3 regions of the Neobacillus sp. GCM10027624 genome follow, and region 2 is predicted to be linked to each of the others. Evidence: a T-box and tRNA genes for the amino acid it is inferred to sense, from the RefSeq annotation. Region 2 holds a T-box; the other regions hold tRNA genes.

Region 1 (6,162 bases), on a different contig from region 2:
GGAGAGACGCTGCATTACCCTTTGGGAAGAAAGAATCGCATAAGAGGTAAAAGGAAAGTCGTTTCATTACCCTTTGGGAGGAAAGAATCGCATAAGAGGTAAAAGGAAAGTCGTTGCATTACCCTTTGGGAGGAAAGAATCGCATAAGAGGTAAAAGGAAAGTCGTTGCATTACCCTTTTAGGAGGAAAAAAGTACTCAAGAGGTAAAAGGAACCCCTATCCTTTGCCCTAAATAAGAAAAATAGACCTTTCATAGTAAAAGGAGATTCCACACAACTACCCCAAAACAAAGTTTTTTTAGAGAATGTCCAAATTTTTTTTTCAAGACGGTCTAAATTCCCGGATGGCTCGTATACATGGTAGTACAAACTGTCTTGGGAGGGAATTTTATGTCTAAAAATAAAAATAAAGCAGTCATCCTTGTTTCGGCTATGTTTGCATCGAGCGTTCTTTTATCCGGATGTGGCTTATTTAATACTGAAACGGAAAAGAAAATCGACCCGCCAAAATCCGTTTCCGTAGACACAGGCAAAAAGGAAAGCAAAGATACGATGGCTAAAACAGAAGATGCTAAAAACACCATCAAAACAGAACTATACCTCATCGATAAAAATGGCTATGTAGTGCCGCAGACAATAGCACTGCCGAAAAAAACCTCTACCGCAACACAAGCTCTCGAATACTTAGTAGATAACGGACCAGTTGAAGATATGCTGCCAAACGGATTTAGAGCAGTCATCCCGGCAGAAACCTCATTGTCCGTTAACATTAAGGATGGCGTAGCACATGTTGATTTTTCAAAGGAATTTAAAAACTATCAGCCTGAAGATGAGTTGAAAATTCTTCAATCCATTACTTGGACATTAACCCAATTTGACTCCGTTAAGTCCGTACAGTTATCCATGACCGGGCATCCATTAACCGAAATGCCGGTAAACGGTACACCAATCAGTGATCACTTAACGAGATCCATCGGAATCAATATTGATACAACGGATGTTGTGGACATAACCAATACAAAACCGGTAACCGTATACTATATTGGCGGTGAAAAAGAAGGCTCGTACTACTATGTACCGGTAACACGCCGGGTTAGCAATAAGGTAACCGATAATATTATTGCAGCTGTAAATGAATTAATTGAAGGGCCAAGTCAGAAGTCAAACCTTCTTTCAGAGTTTATGTCTGATGCGAAACTTCTTGAAGCGCCAAAAGTGGAAAATGGACAGGTAACATTGAACTTTAATGAGAATATTTATGGAAGCTTCGAAGAAAAGGAGATTTCGCAGGCCGTGTTAAACACTCTTGTATTATCATTAACAGAACAGCCGGGAATTGAAAAAGTGGCAATCGAAGTGAAAGGGAAAGCAGGGCTCAAAAATGAACAGGGTAAAAAAATATCTGAGCCTGTAACTCGTCCGGAAAAAGTAAATACAGGTAGTTTTTAAAAAAAGTTTTTTGTTATACTATATAATGACCATGAAAGAGGTTGGCTTCCCGCCGCCTCTTCTTTATTTGTCTGGCTCTAAAGCGTCCTTAAAAAAGACGCTTATGCTTTTCTATTTGCCAGATGGCCGGCTTATACCAACAAGGCGAGCTTGATTATAAAGGAGGAAGATTAGTGCGTGTTGATGGACGTGAACCATTGCAGTTAAGACCCATACATATTGAAACAAACTATTTAATGCATCCGGAAGGCTCGGTGCTCATTTCTGTTGGGGACACAAAAGTAATTTGTACGGCTACAATTGAAGACCGGGTGCCGCACTTTATGAGGGGAGAAGGCAAGGGCTGGATTACAGCGGAATATTCGATGCTCCCAAGAGCGACGGCATCAAGGAATATCCGAGAATCTTCTAAAGGGAAAGTGTCCGGGCGCACAATGGAAATTCAGCGGCTGATTGGCCGTGCCTTAAGGGCTATTGTAGATTTAAAGGCTTTGGGAGAAAAAACAGTTTGGATTGATTGTGATGTCATTCAGGCTGACGGTGGAACCCGTACAGCTGCTATTACAGGAGCATTTGTCGCGATGACGCTTGCTTTAAATGAATTGGCCGAAAAAAGAGCGATAAAATTCCCCATTACTGATTTCCTGGCGGCGACCAGTGTCGGAATTATAGAAGAGAACACAACCATCCTCGATTTAAATTATCCGGAGGACTCCAGTGCTATGGTTGATATGAATGTAGTCATGACCGGAAGCGGCGAATTTGTTGAACTGCAGGGAACAGGTGAGGAAGCTACCTTTTCCTATAACCAGCTTCAAGAATTACTTCATGCGGCACAAGCCGGATTGAGTGAGCTTTTTGAGCATCAAAAAATTGCTCTTGGTGCAGACATAACCGAAAAAATTGAAGAAAGAAGAAAGAATAAATGAGAGAAGTTATTATTGCTACTAAAAACCCCGGAAAAGCGAGAGAATTTGAAAGTATTTTTGCTAAAAGGGGAATCGAAGTCAAAACACTATTAGATTTTCCTGAGATCCCTGATGTAGAGGAAACAGGAACTACTTTTGAGGCAAATGCAATCCTTAAGGCAGAAGCGATCTCAAAGGCATTGAATAAAATGGTCATTGGAGACGACTCCGGTTTGATTGTGGATGTATTAGAAGGTAGACCTGGTATCTATTCAGCCCGATATGCTGGAGAACATAAAAATGATCAGGACAATATTGATAAAGTTCTTTCTGAGTTAAAGGATGTCCCTGAGGAAGAGCGGACGGCAAGATTTTATTGTGCACTGGCGGTGGCTGTGCCGAATCAAGAAACGATGACGGTTTCGGGAACTTGTGAGGGCCGGATTTTAACAGAAAGAAAAGGGACGCACGGCTTTGGATACGACCCGATTTTTTATGTTCCAAATTTGAAACTTGCAATGGCTGAGCTTCCTTCAGAGGAAAAAAATAAAATCAGCCACCGCGCAAACGCCATAAAGAAGCTTGATACGGTGCTGGATTCAATTTTAGAAAGAGCAAATCAATCATGAGCAAAATTTTGATTGTCAGCGATAGTCACGGAATGACAAAAGAGCTTGAAATCGTGCGGGACAGACATATGAAAGATGTTGATTTAATGATTCATTGCGGGGATTCGCAATTAATGCCGGATGACCAAGCGATTTCAGGGTTTGTCACCGTATTAGGGAATTGTGATTTTGGCGGTTATCCTTTAGAAGTAATTGAAGAGGTAAATGGCCGGAAAATTTTCGTTACTCACGGGCATAAGTATTCGGTTAAGTCATCTTTGATGAATTTAAAGTATAAGGCACAAGAGGAAAACGCCGATATTGTTTGTTTCGGGCATTCCCATATATTAGGGGCGGAAGTCATCGGTGGAACGCTGTTTTTGAACCCCGGAAGCCTCCGTCTGCCCCGAGAGCGCTTTGAAAAAACGTACGTTATGCTAGACCTAGCAGATGAAAAAATAAAGATGACCGTTTTTGAATTGAACGGGCGTGAAGTAGTCGATTTAGGTTATGAATTTACCTTGCCGAAAAGATAATGGGGAGTTTATCTTCCCATTTCTTGTTTTTTAAAAACAACAAATTTATTATTGACTTTTATTTTTTAGGACTATATAATAAATCTTGTCTTTGATAAATGACTATGTCCCAGTAGCTCAGCCGGATAGAGCATACGCCTTCTAAGCGTACGGTCGGGAGTTCGAATCTCTCCTGGGACGCCATCTACATACCAAATGAACTTTACTCACCCAGAAAAAGGTGAGTTTTTTTGTTTTTTACTTAATTCGTGCTACACTAATTTTCATCAACCAAAAGGGCGGAATTTTATGAAAAAACGGGAACGAGTTAAAAGAAAAGAGAATGTAATTTTCTTTCCCGGGCTTGAACAGCGATTAACGGAAAAGGGCTTAGAAAGCCTGCAATTAAAAAAATATGAAGAAGCCATCGAACTTTTAGAAGGGGCGAAGGAACTTGACCCAGAAAATGGCGATGTGCTAATGGGATTAGTCTTAGCCTATTTTGAAGCAGGTGCTTACCGAAAAGCAAAAAAACTTGCAAACGAACTTTTACTAAAAGGAATCGGTGATTATTATCAGATGGTCGATTTATATTTGACCATTCTGATCCAGCTGCACGAATATCAAGAAATCGTTTCAACGATTGAAGTCTTATTGGATGAAAAAGAAATCCCACCAGAAAAACAGGATCATTTTATCACCATCCTGCAATTTAGCAGAAGGATGGCGGAACAGGATCAAGCAGATGTGGAAAATGACAATTCGTATGAAACCGGTCCAACGAACAAAAGCCTGAACCTTTTTTCCTTACAAAATACAACCGAACAAATGCTGCTCCTATCTAAACTGGCTGAGAGGAACATCAGGCCTTATATAGAGGAAATTAATGCCTATTTAATCGCAGAAACAGGACAGTCCTTTTTTAAAACAACCCTGCTAACTCTTCTAAAAGAGCAGGAATATGACAAGGAAATTGAGGTTCAAAAGTTTCATCAGGTCATAAAGATTATCCCGACAAAATTGCCTGAAGTTCATGCCCAGCCCAGGATGGAAAAAATCATAGAACATTTAGAAGATTATTTAGAAAATAGTAACCCGGTTTTATTGGCTGATATAATAGGTATGGTAGAACGAATCTTTTTTATCAGCTATCCTTTCGAGCTAGAGCCGAAGAATGCTAAAGCATGGGCAGCAGCCTTTCATGTTCTAGCAGAGGAATATATGGGAAACGATTTAGAAATAATTGATAGAGCGGAAGAATACGGGGTTTCCAGCGAAGAAATCAATCTAGCAATCGTTAAAATACGAGAAATAGAAGAAATTTCTTACCCCAATTTTTAGGCAGTGTGTTGAAAGAAATCAATCCTATGATATAATGTAGGGGTCGCATTCTGTAGAAATTCGATATTTTACAACAAAAAGTGGATAATGACTTGATAGAACAAGACATATTCATACAATTCGTTACGAATGAAATGAGAATAGATGTTGGAGGGAAAAAACGGTATGACAGCTAAGTGGGAAAAATTAGAAGGAAACCGCGGTGTACTTACAGTTGAAGTAAGTGCCGACGAGGTAAGCAAAGGATTAGACGCAGCATTCCAAAAAGTTGTGAAACAAGTAAATGTTCCAGGATTCCGTAAAGGGAAAATGCCTCGTGGCATGTTTGAAAAGCGCTTTGGTGTTGAATCATTATACCAAGATGCTTTAGATATCATTCTTCCAGAAGCATATGGAAATGCAATCGATGAAACAGGCATCGAGCCAGTTGATCGTCCTGATATCGATATTGAGCAAATGGAAAAAGGCAAAGAGCTAATCTTCAAAGCTACTGTTACAGTAAAGCCTGAAGTGAAATTAGGCGATTATAAAGGCCTAGAAGTAGAAGAACAAGACACAAATGTTACAGATGAAGACGTACAAAAAGAATTAGAAACACTTCAAAATCGTCAAGCAGAGCTTGTTGTAAAAGAAGAAGGTACTGCTGAAAACGGTGATACAGTGATCATCGACTTTGAAGGTTTCGTTGACGGAGAAGCATTTGAAGGCGGAAAAGCTGAAAATCACTCACTTGAGTTAGGTTCAGGCTCTTTCATCCCTGGCTTTGAAGAGCAATTAGTTGGAGTTGCAGCCGGCGAATCTAAAGACGTAGAAGTTTCTTTCCCAGAAGAATACCACGCTGCAGAGCTTGCTGGTAAACCAGCAGTCTTTAAAGTAACTGTTCACGAAATTAAAGGAAAAGAACTTCCAACACTGGATGATGAGTTTGCAAAAGATGTAGACGATGAAGTTGAAACATTGGATGCATTAAAAGAAAAAATCAAAACTCGTTTAGAAGACAGCAAAAAGCATGAAGCAGAGCATCACCTACGTGATACTGTAGTGGAAAAAGCGGCTGAAAATGCTGAAGTAGAAATTCCAGCTGTTATGGTTGATAACGAAGTAAACCGTATGCTTCAAGAGTTCGAACAACGCTTGCAAATGCAAGGTATGAACCTTGAGCTTTACTTCCAATTCTCAGGTCAAGATGAAAATGCTTTGCGCGAGCAAATGAAAGAAGAAGCTGAAAAGCGTGTACGTGTAAACTTAACGCTTGAAGCAATTGCGAAGGCAGAAAATCTTGAAGCAACTGATGAAGACGTTAATGCTGAACTTGAAAAAATGGCTGGCATGTACAACATGA
Region 2 (6,162 bases):
AATCAAAGATGTGGCTAAAGGATTAAATAAGGCAAGTGATGGTGCAGGCGACCTTCATAAAGGGATTGTTTCTGCTAAGGATGGTGCCGGAGAGTTAACCACTGGCATTAGTACAGCTAAAAATGGGGCTGCGAAATTAACCGATGGTGCAAGTTCAGTAAATAGTGGTACAAATAAAATCGAACAAAATTTAAAAACTCTTGCGGAAAAATCGATTGCCTTTTCACAGGGATTACAGTCTGCTTCATCTGGTTCTAAGGATCTTCAAAACGGACTGAAGAAATTTGATACTGGGCTCAGTCAAATGCAGGATGGTAATGCCAAATTATTAGAAGGTGCCCAGAAGTCTCAAGCAGGTGCAAAGCAATTATCTGATGGGCTTGATTCAGCCGCTTCGAAAATGCCAAATTTGCAAAATGGCTCAAAGCAACTAGCAGATGGTGCAACGAAACTTTCTTCCTCCATGGATAAATGGAGGGCAGGAGCGGGAGATGCAAAAACCGGTTCAGCTCAGGTTAGCGAAGGATTACAGGGAACAATTGAGTTTGTAACGCAAATGGAAGAGCAAACAAATGACCCGGTTGAAAAGGCAAAACTTGAAGGCTTAAAAGGGAATTTGAAAAAATTATCAGAAGGAAGCCAGAAGGTTACGGCTGGTGTAGATGCTCTTTCAGGCAATGCAGAGCTTTTAAAACAGGCGTCAGATCAGTTAGCAGCCGGTGCAAATAAATTGAACAATGGCCAATCCCAACTTGCAGGTGGCGTCAATCAATTGGCTTCCGGTGCAAAACAACTCGAAGATGGACAGATTCAATTAACAGCAGGTCTGACCACCTTTAGTGATAAATTGGATGAAGCAAAGAAAGGATTCAGCCAATTAACAGACGGAAGCAGTAATCTTTCCTCTGGTTTAAATGAATTAGCAGCCGGCTCATCCAAGCTTCAAGATGGAACCAATAAGCTTGCAGAGGGGTCAAAGCAATTAGCAAAAGGAACCGGTCAGTTGTATGATGGAACAAAAAGCTTAAATGGAGGAATGTCCAAACTTGATAATGGTTCTGCTGATTTAACTAACGGGATGGAAAAGCTAGCAGATGGGTCGAAGGAATTAAATGATAAACTACAGGATGGAGCCCAAGATGCAAGTGATGTGAAAGCGAATAGCAGTATTTATAATATGTTCGCTAAGCCAGTTAAACTGATAGAAGACCGAATGAATCATGTTCCCGATTATGGTACGGGTTTTACACCTTACTTCTTATCATTAAGCTTGTTTGTCGGGGCTTTAATGTTATCGATTATCTTCCCAATGTTTGAACCTGCAAGGAAACCGAAAAGCGGCTTTAGTTGGTTTGCAGGTAAATTAGGGATTTTGTTAATCGTTGGAATAGGGCAGGCACTGCTTGCGGATATTGTCCTTCTTGCGGGGCTTGGATTAGAGGTTAAAAGTGTTCTGCTATTTATTCTGCTGAGTATCTTTACAAGCTGGACGTTTTTAGCGATTATTCAATTCCTTGTAACGGTATTGGATAATCCAGGGCGCTTCCTGGCCGTTATTATTTTGATTTTGCAATTAACCAGCAGCGCTGGGACATATCCGATTGAATTAGTGCCAAGGATTTTGCAAAAAATTAATCACTTCCTGCCAATGACATATTCCATTGCAGGATTCAGGGCGATTATTTCCACAGGCGATTTTAGCTTTATGTGGGAAAATATCGAGTTTATTTCCATTTTCTTTGTTGCTTTCCTTGCAGCAACCCTAACATTCTTTGTTGTTAAATTTAAACGGCAAAATGTACAGCATCAAGAAGCATAAAAGGGGTGCCCTCTATTTTGGGGCGCCCCTTTTATGGTTTAAAAAAGCATTTATCTGCGGAAAATGGAAATTTATCTGCGGTAGTTTAGGTTTTATCTGCGAAGAAAGTAATGCCTTTTAAAAACAGTGATTTATGCATGTGTTTATTTTTTTCCAAGGTTCTGCTGCGCCATTTTCACGAGTTCACGAACCATGCTGCCGCCAAGTCTGCCTCCGACCTTTCCGGCTTGCTCAGAGGTTAGCTGGCCGTTATATCCTTTCTTTAACGGTACACCCGTCTCCTCTGCCGCCTCAAATTTGGCGTCCTCCGGGCTCTTGGCATTGACAACTCTGGCTTTTAATTCATCCAGTCCGGCCCTTGCTCCAGGGACGAGAATTTTGTTATTTCTTCTAGCCATGAAAAAATCCCTCCTTTCCATTAGGATTTCCTCTTATAAGGAAAATTACTAAACAAGCACTGGATAAATCCCTTATGTTCCAGTATAATATCTGGTAATTAACATCGAAAATCAATGATAAAGAGAGTAGTTATCTGTGAGGTCATAGCGATTCAGGGGCGGTGGGAGCCTGAAACCAAGAGAAGATAATGAAGCGCACTTTTGAGATGCCGTCCGAAGTAACAGTAGGATATGCCGGAGAATGCTCCGTTACCAAGCGTAAGCTGGTTCTTTGTGAACAATTAGAGTGGTACCGCGGGATAACTCTCGTCTCTTTTTTAGAGGCGGGAGTTTTTTATTTGGGATAAAAATTATTGGAGGTTTTAAAGTGAATTTTAAGAAAGAGCTTGCCGAAATACTTTTTGAGTCGCTAAAAGGAGAGATTTCAGTTCAGGATCTCGAACAACTTATTGAAAAACCAAAAAACCAAGAACATGGCGATATGGCGTTTCCATGCTTTACACTGGCAAAAGTTAAACGAAAGTCACCAAATCAAATAGCCCAGGAACTAAGCAGTACAATTCAATCGCCACTTTTTGAAAAAATTGAAGTAATTGGCGCTTATCTAAACATATTTTTAAATAAACTGCAGGTTTCAGAACAAGTAATCAAGGAAATCAACACACTAGAAAGCCGTTATGGTATGCAGGCGATAGGAAATGGCGGACAGGTACCGATTGATATGTCCTCTCCAAATATCGCCAAACCGTTCTCAATGGGCCACTTGCGCTCTACAGTTATTGGGAATTCGCTTGCTCTAATTCTTGAAAAGTGCGGTTATAAACCAGTGAAAATTAACCATCTCGGTGACTGGGGTACACAGTTTGGTAAATTAATTACTGCTTATAAGCTTTGGGGAGAAGCGGAGAAGGTAAAGCAAAACCCAATTAAGGAGTTACTGACTCTTTATATTAAGTTCCATGATGAGGCAGAGAAGGATCCATCCCTTGTTGACCAAGGCAGAAGCTGGTTCAAAAAGCTTGAAGATGGTGACGAGGAAGCACATGAGTTATGGCAATGGTTCCGCGATGAGTCTCTGAAAGAATTCTCTAGAATTTATGATTTAATGAACGTTGCGTTTGACTCCTTTAACGGCGAGGCTTTTTATAATGATAAAATGGACCGTGTTGTAAAGCTTCTTGAGGAAAAACAATTGCTAGTAGAATCGGATCATGCTCAAGTGGTGGAATTAACAGAAGAAGAGCTGCCGCCATGCCTGATTAAAAAGTCAGACGGGGCCACACTGTATGCTACCCGTGATTTAGCTGCTGCTCTTTATCGCCAGGAAACCTATAATTTTGATAAGTCTTTATATGTTGTTGGAAATGAGCAAAGTCTCCATTTTAAACAACTTAAAGCTGTTTTAGGAAAACTGGGGTATGACTGGGCAAAGAATATGGTCCATATTCCATTTGGCATGATGTTAAAAGACGGAAAAAAAATGTCGACAAGAAAAGGGAAGGTTGTTTTATTAGAAGAGGTATTAGATGAGTCAATTTCCATGGCCCGTCATAATATTGAAGAGAAAAATCCAAATCTAATGAACAAGGACATGGTTGCGAAGCAAGTTGGTGTAGGAGCGGTTATTTTCCACGACTTAAAGAATTTCAGAATGAATGATATTGAGTTTTCATTAGAAGAAATGCTTCGTTTTGAGGGAGAAACGGGACCATATGTTCAATATACGCATGCTCGGGCCTGCTCCATTTTACGAAAAGGAAATTGGTCCGCCGATTGGCAGCCAAGCGGTATTGATTATTCTTGGGAAAAAGAATGGAAGGTTATTACTATGCTCATGGAGTTCCCAAATGCCATCAAAAGAGCACTTAACCAGTTCGATCCTTCCCAAGTCGCTAAATATGTAGTAGACCTAGCCCAAGCTTTTAATAAGTATTATGGAGAAGTGAAAATTCTAGAGGACAATGATGAGAAGCAAGCACGTTTAGCCCTAGTTTATTCGGTTACGGTCGTTCTGAAAGAAGGTTTACGTCTGTTAGGTGTTGAGGCTCCTGATGAAATGTAAGGCGTTTGATTTTCAAAGTTGGATGATTTTGGGTTAAAATAGAAGCGACCAAAATCGGAGGGGGCTAGGATATGAGTGAATTATTATTCAAGCATTTTGAGGTAACGAGAAACTTTCTTCTTAAAAATATTGATGCTTTAGATGAAGCGATTGTGGATGTACAGCCGGAAGGTTTTAATAACACCATTCATTGGCATATTGGCCATGTGTTAACGGTGGCCGAGCAGTTTATGTTTGGGTTCCCTAAAAAATCAACTAACCTGCCAGAGAATTATATGACGTTATTTGCAACGGGCACGAAGCCTGCTGATTGGCAAGGCGATGTTCCGTCCATATCAGAATTAACACGCCAGTTAAAAGAGCAAATCAATCGTATTAAAGAGGTTCCGGCGGAGAGTTTAAATGAACGGCTTGCAACCCCATTCCTTGGTCTAGAAACATTTGGCGAAATTGCTAACTTTGCGGTCTTCCATGAGGCCAATCATATGGGGCAAATCCAAGCTATGAAGCGAGTTATTGAAGCAGCAAGGAAATAAAAGAAAAATAGGCAATGGAAAGATCGTTTCTACTTTAATGTAGGAACGTTTTTTCATTTCCTCTGCTGCAGAAGTATCGTATAGGGAAATTAAATCCTTTGTATAATGGATAGAAATAGATGTATCTTGTCTGGAGTGATTGTATTGAGACTAGGTTATGCAGTTTACGAATCACCGATAGGGAAGCTTTATGTGATTGCAGATGAAAAAGGTGTTAAAAGAATTGAGATGTTTGAAGAGGACTGGCTGAACTATCAAAAAGAAAACCCGACATTAAAAGAAGATTCGGAGCTTTGCGGTGAAGCGATAAAACAATTAGATGAGTATTTTCACGGCCATCGTCAACAATTCGAGCTGCCCCTTTCAGTTGAAGGGACGGATTTTCGTAAAAAGGTTTGGGAAGCGCTCCAATCCATTCCGTTTGGCGAAATTAGAAGCTATGCGGATGTGGCTGAAATGATTGGGAATCCCAAAGCTGTCCGGGCTGTCGGTCAAGCAAATCGGGCAAATCAAATTCCGATTATCATTCCCTGCCATCGAGTAATTGGCAAGAATGGAAGTCTAGTTGGATATGCGGGGAGCAACACCCCGATTAAAAGAAAACTCCTTGAAGTTGAGGGAGTCAAAATGTAGTTTGAAAAAGTTGTTTGGAAGATTAAATACATCCCTTCCAAGCAGCTTTTTTTCTTTTAAACTACAATCCCTAATAAATTAATATTTTTCGACAACACTAAGGTTATAATAAAAGTTTTTTTAGGTTAATTGGCAATCTATTCTGTGACTTTGTCGAAAAGAAAATACTTCATATTCACTATCCTCTTGTGTTAAAATCAATCGGTAACTCTACTTCAAGTCTGGTGGGTGAATCACTTGCTCTCTTCTATCAAGAGATTTTTAATTGGCCGGCCGTTAAAATCAGCGGCATTGGGCGAACAAAAGTTAAATATATTAAAGGCGTTAGCCATTCTTTCCTCCGATGCACTATCCTCTGTTGCATACGGAACGGAGCAAATTCTTATCGTTTTGGCAACAATCAGTGTCATAGCCTTTTGGTACTCGATCCCAATTGCAGTAGGCGTGTTATTTTTATTAGCTGCACTGATCATTTCTTATCGGCAAATTATTTTTAGTTACTCACAGGGTGGAGGAGCCTATGTTGTTTCGAAAGAAAACTTAGGGGAGAATGCAGGGCTAATCGCTGGAGGGTCTCTGCTGGTTGACTACATACTGACAGTAGCTGTAAGTGTTTCTGCTGGAACGGATGCAATTACATCTGCATTTCCAGCGCTTCACCCGCACACCGTTTCAATTGCCTGTGTATTGGTTGTATTGATTACCATCTTAAAT
Region 3 (6,162 bases), on a different contig from region 2:
TTGCAACCGTATAAGCAGTAGGAATTAGAATCTTCGATTTAAATGTCTCTTTGATGATCGATGTCACCAGTTCATTTAACTCCGCTTCCTTACTAATCCTAACCTCCATTTTCGAAGGGTGCACGTTCACATCAACCAGTAGTGGATCCATCTCGATGTTTAGAAGGACAATCGGAAAGCGCCCAATCGGCAGCAATGTATGATAGCCTTCCTGAATGGCTTTCGCCAATGGATAGTTTTTAATAAAACGACCATTAATCATCGTTGAAATATAGTTTCGTGATGCCCGCGTTACTTCCGGCATCGAAGCAAACCCGCTAATCTTATAGTCAAGAGAAGATCCCGTGATTGGCACCAGTTGTTTGGCAATCCCAAGACCATAGATAGACGCCAAAACTTGACGAACATCACCGTTTCCGTTCGTTTGCAGCAATTTCCGTTCATTATGAATTAAGCGAAAGGCCACCTCTGGATGCGATAGTGCCAAACGATTCACCACGTCTGTAATATTCCCAAGCTCCGTATGGATGGTTTTCATATATTTCAAGCGGGCAGGCGTGTTGAAAAATAAATCCGTAATCGTGATATCGGTACCGCGGCGGCTTGATGCTTTTTCAAACACTTCGACCTTTCCGCCTTCAATCATGACTCGATTTCCAGCACCTTCTCCTGTTGAGGTTTTCATCTCTAATCTTGAAACAGATGCGATACTTGGCAGGGCTTCACCGCGGAATCCAAGTGTCCGGATACGGAAAAGGTCACTTTCACTCTTAATTTTACTTGTGGCATGGCGCTGAAATGCGATTAACACATCATCTTCTTCAATCCCGTTGCCATTGTCCGTGATACGGATCTTAGCAAGACCTGCTTCTTCGACCTCGATTTCAATTACCGTACTGCCGGCATCAATCGCGTTTTCCACCAACTCTTTTACAACAGATGCAGGTCGTTCAACAACTTCCCCCGCGGCAATTTTATTGGACAGGATGTCATCCAATTGAATAATCTTGCCCATTTACGTCACCCCCTATTTCAACTTTTTATGGAGCTCGTACAACAAATTAATCGCCTGGAGCGGTGTTATATCCAATAAATCTAATTCTTTAATTTTATCTAACACACGTTTTTCTTTTGAAGATAGTTCCGTTTTCTTCTTCTCAGCAGGTTCATCGAAAAAGGATAGCTGAGAGGGTTGTTCAACCACTGATTCAGTTTTTACCGGGTCAGCCTGAACTACTGGAGCCTCAGTTTTCCTTGGAATTGCCTGAATATCCGGCTGCTCTAACGCCGTCAAAATCTCATTTGCCCGATCAATCAATTCAGGCGGCAATTCCGCAAGTTGGGCAACATGAATCCCATAACTTTTATCTGCAGGTCCTTCTTTAATTTTATGAAGGAAAACAACCTTGCCATTATGCTCAATAGCACTAACGTGGATGTTCTTCAGTTTCGATAGCTCTTCTTCTAAAACTGTTAATTCATGATAATGAGTTGAAAAAAGTGTTTTCGCCCCAATTCGTGTATGAATGTATTCAATAATCGCTTGGGCCAACGCCATTCCATCATATGTGGAAGTTCCGCGGCCGATTTCATCAAACAGGATCAAGCTGTTTTGTGTTGCATTGACAATCGCATTTCTCGCTTCAAGCATTTCGACCATGAATGTACTCTGTCCGGAAATTAAATCGTCGGCTGCCCCGATGCGGGTAAATACCTGATCAAAAATCGGTAGGACAGCTGCTTCAGCAGGTACATAGCAGCCAATTTGTGCAAGGATTGCCGTTAACGCAATCTGACGCATGTACGTACTTTTACCGGACATGTTTGGCCCAGTGATAAGTAAGACATCGCGATCACCATCCATGAAGCAGTCATTCGGAACATATTCCTGCGAGTTAAGAACTTTTTCGACAACCGGGTGACGGCCATCCTTAATCACGACACGGCGTTCATCCGAAAATTGCGGTTTCACATATCGGCGTTCTTCACTCACCTGAGCAAAGCACTGCAGTACATCGAGCTCGCTGACAGCTTTAGCCAAAGCCTGGAGCCTTGGAATCTGCTCTTTCACGATTTCACGAATTTCAGTAAAAAGCTCATATTCGAGCTCGCCGCATTTTTCTTCCGCTTGTAAAATTAACGCTTCTTTTTCCTTTAATTCCGGTGTGATAAACCGTTCCGCATTTGTTAAGGTTTGTTTCCGTTCATACTGCCCTTCTTGTAAAAGATGCAGGTTGGCGCGGGTTACTTCTATATAATAGCCAAAAACACGATTATAACCGACCTTCAAGGATTTAATGCCCGTCTTTTCGCGTTCTTCCCGTTCCAGTTGGGCAATCCATGTTTTCCCATTGCGGCTTGCATCCCGGTATTGATCCAATTGTTCGTTATAGCCATCACGAATGATGTTTCCTTCTTTTAACGAAAGAGGAGGATTTTCTACAATCGCCAGCTCTAACAAATCCGTTACCTCTTCACAAGGGTCAAGAGATTCAGCAATTTGAGTCATTTCTTCAGTTTGCATGTTTTGTAGGATTTGTTTTAAAAATGGAACTTGGAGCAGGGAACGTTTTAATTGAACTAAGTCCCTGGCATTTACATTCCCGAACGCAACGCGGCCCGCTAAACGTTCCAGGTCGTAAACTTCTTTCATTTTTTCACGGAGCTCTTGGCGCTCAAAATAGTGATTCATCAACACTTCAACAAGGGTATGGCGATGCACAATTTCCTTTTTATTAATCAAAGGCCTGTCGATCCAGTGTTTGAGCATCCGGCCGCCCATTGCGGTAATCGTTTCATCCAAAAGCCATAATAAGGATCCTTTTTTCCCTTTGGAACGAATGGTTTCGGTTAACTCAAGATTTCGCTTTGAATAATAATCAATTTTCATATATTGATGGATTTGATAGGTTGTCACCGACTGAAGATGGTCGAGGCTTCGCTTTTGCGAGCGGTACAAATAGTTAAAAAGCCTTGCTGCAGTTTGCTTCAACTTATCCTGGTTCAAATCCTCCAGCAGACCGGCAAAATTCATTTCTATTGAACTATTATCTTCAAAGGAAATCGCCAAAACATCTCGTTCACGCATTCTCTTTTGAAGATCCCCGTCAAAATCGCTCTTTACTACTACCTCTTTGGCACTTAATACGGCAATCTCATTGAGAACTTCTTCAAAATTATTCGATAATAAAGTAACCCGGCTTTCGCCTGTTGAGATGTCGTTGTAAGCAAAACCGTAAGTGCGATCATCAAAAGCGGTAACAGAAGCAATATAGTTGTTTTCTTTATCGGTTAATCCCTTGCCCTCCATCACGGTTCCAGGGGTAATGAGCTGCACCACTTCGCGGCGGACAACCCCTTTGGCCTGTTTTGGGTCTTCGGTTTGTTCACAAATGGCTACTTTATAGCCCTTGCCGATTAATTGTTCAATATAGTTGGCCGCGGAATGGTACGGAACACCGCACATCGGAATCCGGTCTTCCGTTCCACCTTCCCGGCTCGTTAACGTAATCTCTAATTCTTGCGATGCTTTAATTGCATCGTCAAAGAACATTTCATAAAAATCGCCTAAGCGAAAAAATAAAAAGGCATCTTGATAATCTGCCTTTACTGCTAAATATTGTTGTATCATCGGCGTATATCCAGTTGCCATAATGACCTCCACGTTTTCATCATTTCGAGTATCTTCGACAAACTATTATATCATATTGGGATGGTGCGGGGCACATGTGGAAATTACCAAGTTGGGATTGTGGGGTTATTTATTCGATTGAGGCGGGTTCGCAGATAAAATATCGTTTATCGCAGATAAAGTGTCAGCTGCGCAGATAAATCGGTTACTATCGCAGATAAAATACTATCGGTAATAAATTACTAATTTTAAAACAATAAATATTGAAGCAAGTATAGCCAAACCCTGTAGCTGCATATAGTTATAAAAGGTAAGGGATAAGAATTGAGGTGGTTTTGTGCTCAAATGGTTTGTAGGGAGTAGTAAAGAATACAATTTTGAGATGTATTCCAACAGCCATTTAATTATTATCGCTATCCTGATTCTGGGAGCCGCAGGGATTTATTTTTTCCGAAATAAAATAAAGTGGAGAACGGCTGAAATTGGTACTGCGATTTCACTTATGGTTTTTGAAATCACTTATCATTTCTGGATGCTCATAAAAGGGATCTGGGAAACCAGCTCTGCTTTGCCATTGGAGCTTTGTAACATCAGTCTAATTTTATCCATATTACTCCTGCTTACTCGTAAAAAAATAATCTATGAAATTTTGCTTTTCACTGCATTGCTTGGAGCAACTCAGGCACTCATTACGCCTATATTACATTACGACTTTCCACATTTTCGGTTTTTTCATTTTTTTTATACCCATCTAATGATTATTTGGGTGCCGCTGTATTTCACCTGGGTGCACGGATACCGGCCAACCATATGGTCCGTGGTCAAACTCTTTGTATTTCTTAATGTACTAATGCCATTCATCATGTTGGTCAATAAACTGGTTGGCGGAAATTACATGTTTTTAAGTCATAAACCTATTACCGCCAGTCTATTGGATGTTCTCGGCCCTTATCCTTGGTATATCTTATCAATGGAAGGTTTGCTCATTACTTTAAGCTTGCTTGTTTGGCTAATTTTTAGAGAAAAGTGTCTAAAAACTTCACATGTCGTCAGGCACCATGTAAATAAAAGAACTTTTTATTGACCTTTTTTATCCAATTTATTATAATAAAAGACGTTCCAAAAAATATGTCCCAATAGCTCAGCAGGATAGAGCAACAGTTTCCTAAACTGTAGGTCGGAGGTTCGAATCCTCTTTGGGACGTACTCGTTAAAAAAGCGCTTTGTATCACGGTTTGTTATCCGTTAGCATTGCGCTTTTTTCATTGTCTGTAGGATGTATTTTTGACATAAACGGAAGGGTTTACATAAAACATCCCAAAATGCAGAAGTATTTGCAAATTGAAAAACAGGCAGATTTGTAATCAGCAAAATAGATTCCCGCCTGTTCGTAATATAATGAAACGGAATAATATGAATTCAAATATAATAAAAAGCCGTCATGATTTGACGGCCTTACTTATAAAACGCATCAACAGCAATATCACCTTCTTCACTTCGTGTACCAAACCACTCTGTACCATCATATTCCTTTAATCCTGCATTTTCTAAATTTAACTTTTTCGCTAATGACTCCGTTATAGAATGAGCCTGCTCAGGGGAAACACTGCGAAAAGTAATTTGAATTTCCGGCTTTACTCCATATTCTTTGACAACAAATTCTTGAAACTCCGATAATGACTTTGGACTTACATTACCGGACCCTTCCCGTGTTGCAATTAAGGTAACAATTATTGAAGTAATGGCAATAATTAGGACTGATAATAAAATAACTATGTTTCTATTTAACTCGTTTACTTTCGCAAGCATATGTAACCGCCTCCTATTAATCTTTACGACTATTGTATGATGATAGATTCGAAAAATTATTAATAATTTCCTCTTACTTCGGTTGTTTTTAATCCATGTCACTGCATGTTTAGAATAAAAGAGGCCAGCACAGATGCCAGCCTAAAGAATACCGCCTAAGCAATACTGTAATTCGGAGGATAGAATCCTCTTTGGGGAAGTACTAAAAGCACTTCTATTCAATCCCTACACAATACTATGTAATACCAAATAAAGTAAGATCCCACAGATAAAGAACAAAGGTGTACTTTTAAAGGTTCCTCGATTAATTAAAGGCAATAATAAGGTTCCACTTAGATATAGGAAAATTCCGGCTGTTACGGATAAGCCCATTGCAACAATTTGTTCTTGATGATCTCTAAGTCCTGATAAAAAATAAGCAGATCCCGCCCCTAACCAAGTGAAAATTCCTTGAATGATAAGATAAATTGCAGTTTTTTTCCGGCCATTTAGAAAGGCAAGCATAACGGAAGTATAAGAAAGTCCCTCAGGGATTTTATGAATAACCAGTGCTATAGAAACAAAGATACCTAATTTAAAATCTGCAGAATAGCTAATTCCAATGGATAACCCCTCAAAAAAATTGTGAAGCAGCATTCCACTTGATAATCCTTTTACAGTAGTAAGATCTCCGTTTTCTAATCCATTTTTCCTGTGCAATGTTGTTGGCAAAAAGACTAAAT

Evidence for each region. A T-box is a leader RNA that pairs with one kind of tRNA and senses whether it is charged. The one in region 2 lies ahead of argS (arginine--tRNA ligase), so its partner is inferred to be a tRNA-Arg.
Region 1: it encodes a tRNA-Arg, which carries the amino acid that the T-box ahead of argS (arginine--tRNA ligase) is inferred to sense. The anticodon was not compared.
Region 3: it encodes a tRNA-Arg, which carries the amino acid that the T-box ahead of argS (arginine--tRNA ligase) is inferred to sense. The anticodon was not compared.

What each region holds. Positions count from the first base shown of each region.
Region 1 is NZ_JBHTHD010000011.1:201,554-207,715, forward strand. Features, by position in the region: gene ACFQZ9_RS17195 (GerMN domain-containing protein) at 390-1,448, shown strand; gene rph (ribonuclease PH) at 1,622-2,377, shown strand; gene ACFQZ9_RS17205 (XTP/dITP diphosphatase) at 2,374-2,985, shown strand; gene ACFQZ9_RS17210 (metallophosphoesterase family protein) at 2,982-3,500, shown strand; tRNA gene ACFQZ9_RS17215 (tRNA-Arg) at 3,607-3,683, shown strand; gene ACFQZ9_RS17220 (tetratricopeptide repeat protein) at 3,789-4,820, shown strand; gene tig (trigger factor) at 4,986-6,162, shown strand, end outside.
Region 2 is NZ_JBHTHD010000009.1:30,013-36,174, reverse strand. Features, by position in the region: gene ACFQZ9_RS14245 (YhgE/Pip family protein) at 1-1,819, shown strand, start outside; gene ACFQZ9_RS14240 (alpha/beta-type small acid-soluble spore protein) at 1,963-2,217, opposite strand; T-box leader at 2,323-2,534, shown strand; gene argS (arginine--tRNA ligase) at 2,585-4,279, shown strand; gene ACFQZ9_RS14230 (DinB family protein) at 4,351-4,815, shown strand; gene ACFQZ9_RS14225 (methylated-DNA--[protein]-cysteine S-methyltransferase) at 4,960-5,448, shown strand; gene kimA (potassium transporter KimA) at 5,686-6,162, shown strand, end outside.
Region 3 is NZ_JBHTHD010000003.1:457,291-463,452, reverse strand. Features, by position in the region: gene mutL (DNA mismatch repair endonuclease MutL) at 1-1,015, opposite strand, end outside; gene mutS (DNA mismatch repair protein MutS) at 1,028-3,652, opposite strand; gene ACFQZ9_RS07195 (YwaF family protein) at 3,969-4,715, shown strand; tRNA gene ACFQZ9_RS07190 (tRNA-Arg) at 4,762-4,835, shown strand; gene ACFQZ9_RS07185 (hypothetical protein) at 5,087-5,440, opposite strand; gene ACFQZ9_RS07180 (ZIP family metal transporter) at 5,666-6,162, opposite strand, start outside.